Linked DNA regions of Granulicella sibirica. The protein of the gene in region 2 interacts with the protein of the main gene of each other region in a pairwise test. Links are inferred from orthologs where the notes say so. Each region holds a gene or a part of one and is shown on either strand. Other genes may lie near its edges.

What was found. The genes of interacting proteins can lie anywhere in the genome.
Region 1: the proteins of GRAN_RS05275 (region 2) and GRAN_RS03140 interact in binary tests that used the Escherichia coli proteins (3 or more experiments, as listed by UniProt). The link is inferred for Granulicella sibirica from one-to-one orthologs.

The regions. Positions count from the first base shown.
Region 1 is NZ_RDSM01000001.1:775,298-778,358, reverse strand. The notes cover bases 3-3,053. They hold GRAN_RS03140 (2-oxoglutarate dehydrogenase E1 component), read left to right. Parts: upstream 3-305; coding sequence 306-2,801; downstream 2,802-3,053. Other genes in these bases: GRAN_RS03135 (RNB domain-containing ribonuclease), read left to right, coding at 2,901-3,053; GRAN_RS03145 (hypothetical protein), read right to left, coding at 3-147. Also shown: more of GRAN_RS03145, read right to left, coding at 1-2; more of GRAN_RS03135, read left to right, coding at 3,054-3,061. UniProt on the Escherichia coli protein: E1 component of the 2-oxoglutarate dehydrogenase (OGDH) complex which catalyzes the decarboxylation of 2-oxoglutarate, the first step in the conversion of 2-oxoglutarate to succinyl-CoA and CO(2).
Region 2 is NZ_RDSM01000001.1:1,238,468-1,241,411, reverse strand. The notes cover bases 11-2,944. They hold GRAN_RS05275 (ABC-F family ATP-binding cassette domain-containing protein), read left to right. Parts: upstream 11-474; coding sequence 475-2,415; downstream 2,416-2,944. Other genes in these bases: GRAN_RS05270 (metallophosphoesterase family protein), read right to left, coding at 2,428-2,944; GRAN_RS05280 (hypothetical protein), read right to left, coding at 15-350. UniProt on the Escherichia coli protein: Genetic data indicate it may be involved in ribosome assembly or function.

The DNA.
Region 1 (3,061 bases), 460 kb from region 2 along the record:
GATGATGGCTTCGGCGGCTTTCTGATGGGCTTCCACCTCATGCATGAGCGTGGAGACGTCAGGCAAGGGGCGGCCATTGTCATCGCCGGTGGGCACCTGGGCTGCGACCTTTAGGCATGGGAAGAGGCAGATCGTCCATACCAACATCTGGTAACTGCGCAAACAGAAAGTGGCAGGGCTATCTCCCAATTTTTTTCCGGGATGTGCGTTACTCGGTACGCTGGACGCCATCGGCGGTGTTGAATCAACTATCATGGTAGGGTCGAAAGCTTTTCCCGCGGTTTGCGGCCTGATTGGAAACAAACATGGCAACGAAGACAAAGTCTCCCAAGTCCGACTCTACCCCAACAAGTAATGTTAGCCAGCGCGAAGTGGTCTTCGATATCTTCCGCCGCTGGGGCTATCTGCAGACCACGCTCGATCCGCTCGGCCAGTTCCTTCCCGGCGAGCCGTTTCCCACTCCAGCCCCTGATGGCGAGCTCTCGACCGAGGCGCGCGGTTTCTACTGTGGCACCATCGCGGCAGAGTTCATGCACATCGCGAGCCCGGAGAGGCGTCAGTGGATCCAGGAACGGATGGAGCAGAAGCCTTCCAAGCCTAACCAGGCGCACGTTCTCACCCAACTGATCCGCGCCGACGTCTTCGAGCAGGTCATTCAGTCCCGCTATCTCGGAACCAAGCGCTTCTCGCTTGAGGGCCTGACGGCGCTCATCCCGTTCCTCGATGCCGTCTTCGCAGGGAGTGCCAACATCGGCGTAACCGGCTCGATCCTCGCGATGAGCCATCGCGGGCGCCTCAACGTGATGACGAACACCATCGGCCGCGCACCGTCCGAGATCTTCGCCAAGTTTGAAGATGTCGACCCGCGCAGCACCCTCGGCGGCGGCGACGTGAAGTACCACATGGGCGCGACCGGCACCTACCGCTCGCCCGACGGCAAGGAGATCGACCTCCACCTCGTCTCGAACCCGAGTCACCTCGAAGCCGTCGACCCCGTCGCCATCGGCCGCGCCCGCGCCAAGCAGACACGTCTCGGCAAGGATGGACGCGACCAGATCCTCCCCATCATCCTGCATGGCGACGCAGCCTTCGCCGGCCAGGGCATCTTCGCCGAGGCACTCGTGCTTGCCGGGCTCTCCGGCTTCAACGTCGGCGGATCGATCCACGTTATCGTGAATAACCTGCTTGGCTTCACCGCCTTGCCGGAAGAGTCGAACGCATCGCGCTTCTCGTCCGACATGGCGAAGCGCCTGCCGATCCCGATCTTCCACGTGAACGCGGAAGACGTCGACGCTGTCGTGCGCGTGGCCCAGCTCGCCGCCGAGTACCGCCACGAGTTCCATTCAGATGTCGTCATCGACCTCATCGGCTATCGCCGTCACGGCCACAGCGAGGTCGACGATCCGACCGTCACACAGCCGCGCCGCTACGCCGTCATCAAGGATCATCCGGTGCTGTATCAGATCTACGCGCAGAAGATCGGCGTCGATCCGGCCGCCGAAGTGCAGGCCATTCAGGCAGAGTTCCTCGACGAGCAGAAGGTCGCGACCAAGGCCGAGCACAAGCCCGTCCTCGCCTATCTTCCGCATTACTGGGATGCTTACCACGGCGGTCATATCACTTCCGCCGACGATGTGAAGACCGGCCTCCCGGCGTCTGAGATCGCTGAACTTGTAAAGCTGACAACGGCATCGCCTGAGGGCTTCAACGTCCATCCCAAGGTGAAGAAGCTCTTCGAGCAGCGCCTGGAAATGGCTGCCGGCGCACGTCCCTTCGACTACGGCATGGCCGAACTCGTAGCCTTCGGATCATTGCTCAAGGCAGGCACACCGGTTCGCCTCAGCGGGCAGGACTCGCAGCGCGGCACCTTCAACCAGCGCCACTCGGTCATGATCGATATCGAGACCGAAGCACGCTACGTTCCTCTGGCACACATCAGCGACGATCAGGGCCGCTTCGAGGTCTACAACTCGATGCTCTCGGAGGCTGCGGTGCTCGGGTTCGAGTACGGCTACTCGCGCGACTACCCCGAGACGCTTGTCCTCTGGGAGGCGCAGTTCGGCGACTTCGTCAACGGCGCGCAGATCATCATCGACCAGTTCATCGTGGCGGGCGAGGCCAAGTGGAGCCTTCTTTCGGGAATTGTCATGCTTCTGCCTCACGGCTATGAAGGCCAGGGTCCGGAGCATTCGAGCGCACGCCTCGAGCGCTTCCTCCAGCTTGCCGCGACTGACAACATCCAGATCTGCCAGCCCTCGACCGCCGCGCAGTACTTTCACCTTCTGCGCCGCCAGTCGATGCGCATGCTGCGCAAGCCGCTCATCGTCTTCACCCCGAAGAGCATGTTGCGTCATCCGGACGCATCCTCACAGCTTGCCGACTTCGAGGCCGATCACTTCCTCAACGTGCTGCCGGACAACTCGGTCACCTCGCCCTCGCGCATCCTCGTCTGCTCGGGCAAGATCGGCCACAACCTCCGCGTCGAACGCGAGAAGCGCAAGATCACCGACACCGCCATCGTCTTCCTGGAGCAGCTTTATCCATGGCCCGAAGCAGAGATGCAGGCAGCGCTCGATCAGCATCCCGGCGCGACCGAAGTGGTGTGGGTGCAGGAAGAGCCGGCCAACATGGGTGCACTCTCCTACGTCATTCCGGAGCTTCGCCGCATGGTCCGCGATCGCGCGGTTCTCACGGTAAAGCGTGCCGCGAGCGCAAGCCCCGCGACGGGTTCCGCGAAGGCGCACGATCTTGAGGAGAAGACCCTCATCGATGTCGCGTTCGGCAACCTGCGCGCGCACTGATCAAACTTTTGCGGTCATCACACAAAGGCTCCCTTTTTGGGGGCCTTTGCCTTTGCCCCTGACAATCCCGGTCCGGCGGACGTGGTACCCTCCCCCCATATGTCCGACCAGCAGTCCCCCGCACCCTTCAGCATCCAGAACGCCGCCGCCGCCGAGATGATTCACAACAACTTTCGTATCGGCTTTGCTCCTGAGGTGGAGGAGCAGGTGGCGGCGATCCGCAGGGAACCGGCTGAATTGCCGAACGATTGCAAGTCGCT
Region 2 (2,944 bases):
TCCGGAGAGGGATCTTAGTCTCGATAGTCGCGGTAGTGGATCGCCTCGGAGATGCCGATCCAGATATCCAGAAGGCCGACTCCCGAGATGATGCCACGGACCGCTCCGTTATGAAGGACGCCGGCGAGGCGTGGTCGAGCGGCGAGGAACATGTTGTGATCCCAGACGCGCGTCCACCAGGGGAGAACGGCGACGAGGACGCCGAGGTAGATGCAGAAGAGCACAAGGATGAAGAGCGAGAGGCGTTGAAGCCATACGGGCGCGCCGGGGCCGGTGTCTGCGGCGGCGCCGGATGCAGAATGCATGACGACCGGCTCGGGCTCCGGAAATAGCTCGTTCTGTATGGCCATCGGCCCTCCTCATGACCTTAGCAGAGGGGCTTGGGGCGTGTCTTGGCTACTGTTTGCCACGCGGATGCTTCCGGGCGCGGGTTGAAGCAGCGGGAACGACGGCTTGGGATGCGAAAATGGGTCCATGCTGCAACTTTCAGGCGCCGGGAAACGCTTCGGCCAAAAACTGCTTTATGAAGATGTGAACTGGCTGATTACGCCGGATGAACGAACCGGCCTGGTGGGCGGGAACGGTACGGGCAAGTCGACGCTGCTGAAGGTGCTGGCAGGCGTCGAGCAACTGGATCTTGGTACGATGACGCGGGCGCGGGGGATGACGCTCGGCTATCTTCCGCAGGATGGTCTGGCGCTGAAGGGGCGGTCGGTCTTCGATGAATGCCTGTCGATCTTCGATGAGATCCGCTCGATGGAGCAGGAGGCCGAGGATCTCTCGGCCAAGCTGGCCGAGCATGAACCGGGAAGTCCGGCGTACGAGGCGGCGGCGGACCGCTACTCGTACATCACCGACGTGATGCATGCGAACGATATCTACACGCTCGACTACCAGGTGGGGACGGTACTCGGCGGGCTTGGCTTCTCAAAGGAAGACTGGCTGCGACAGACGGAGGAGTTTTCCGGCGGCTGGCAGATGCGAATCGCGCTGGCGAAACTTCTGCTGCAGAAACCGTCGCTTCTATTGCTGGATGAGCCCACGAACCACCTGGATCTGGAGACGCGGAACTGGCTCGAGGACTATCTGCGGAACTACGAGAATGCGTTTGTGCTGATCTCGCATGACCGGTATTTTCTCGATGTCACCGTTGGGAAGACGGTCGAGCTCTGGAACAAGCGGGCGCATTTCTATTTCGGGAACTACGAGAAATATCTGAAGCAAAAAGAAGAGCGGCGGGCGCAGTTGATGTCGGCCTATAAGAACCAAAGGGACCAGATCGAGCATCTGGAGTCATTTATCAACCGCTTCCGGGCGCAGGCGACGAAGGCGAAGCAGGTGCAGTCGCGTATCAAGGAACTGGAGAAGATCGAACGGATCGAGGTGCCGGAAGACGAGGCGACGATTCACTTCACCATTCCGCAGCCTCCGGCTTCGGGGCGGACCGTCATCGATGTGCAGCATCTGTACAAGAGCTATGGCGAGAAGAAGATTCTTGAGGATGTTAGCTTCTCGATCGACCGTGGGGACCGGATCGCTCTCGTGGGAGCGAACGGGGCGGGGAAGTCGACGCTGATCCGGATGCTTTCGGGGCTGGAGGGGCCGACGTCGGGGGAGATCAAGCTGGGGCATAACGTTCTGGCGGACTACTTCGCGCAGGATCAGTACAAGGTGCTCGATCCCAAAGCGAAGATGCTGGACGACATCAGCGGGATCGCGCTGAAGGTGCCGCAGGTGGAGTTGCGGAGTCTGCTTGGGTGTTTCATGTTTTCGGGCGACGATGTCTTCAAGGAGCTTGGGGTGCTCTCGGGTGGGGAGCGGAACCGGTACGCCATGGCGAAGATGCTGGTCTCGCCGGCGAACATGCTTCTGCTCGATGAGCCGACGAACCACCTGGATCTGAGAGCGAAGGATGTGTTGCTCGATGCGATCCGGAAGTTCACCGGGACAGTGCTCTTCGTCTCGCACGACCGGTACTTCATCGACGGGCTCGCGACGCGTGTGTTCGAGGTAGAGGATCGGCGGGTTCATATTTATCCGGGTAACTATGAGGACTACCTGTGGCGGAAGCAGGGTGGTCCGGAGAAGGTGACGGAGGAGATTCGCAGCAGCCCGGCGTACGTACCGGATCCGGTCGTGGTGGTTGCGGCTCCTGTGAAAGCTGCTGTTTCGCCGATCAAGAAGCTGAACCCGATCAAGCTGAAGCAGTTGGAGGATCGCCTGGCGGCGGTGGAGCACGATATGCCGAAGCTGGAGGGTGATATTGCGGCCGCGGAGGAGCAGTTGGGGAACTACAGCTCGGCGGATGAGTCCCAGAGAATCGCCACGTCGCTCGAGAAGATGCGGGCGGATCATGCGGCGCTGATGATCGAGTGGGAGGAGCTCTCGACACAGTTGGAGGAGCAGAACACCTGATTTTCGATTGGCTTAGCGGCCTTCGCGGAGGCGCTCGGCAAGGCGCTCAGGGAGGCCAGCCATCAGAATGCGGCCCTGCGCGGTGGTGACGTCGTACGGGATACGGTGGAAGACGATGCGGCAGGCTTCGAGGTCATAGATGGCGTAGGCGGCGCGCCAGTCGGTGTCGCGGGGCTGGCCGACCGAGCCGGGGTTGATAAGGTGGCGGGTGCCCGGGCCGAGGTCGAGGATCCAGTGTTCCTTGTCATTGCGGGTGAAGTACCGGGGGCGCACCTCGTGCCAGTCCTGCTCCTTCTGCGAAAAGCCACCCTGGATGTGGGTATGGCCGAAGAAGGTGATGGCGGTCGGCATCTGCTGGAGGGGAGCCCAGGCGTCGCGCATGTTGAGGATGTAGGCATCTTCGTGCAGGGGCGAGCCGTGAGCGCAGGTGACACCCGATGCGGCTGATGGGGTGAGAGGCCCTTGAGGGACGGACCGGAGCCAGGCTAAGTTGTCTGGAGTGAGCTCTTTGAGGGTCCAGAGGGCGGCG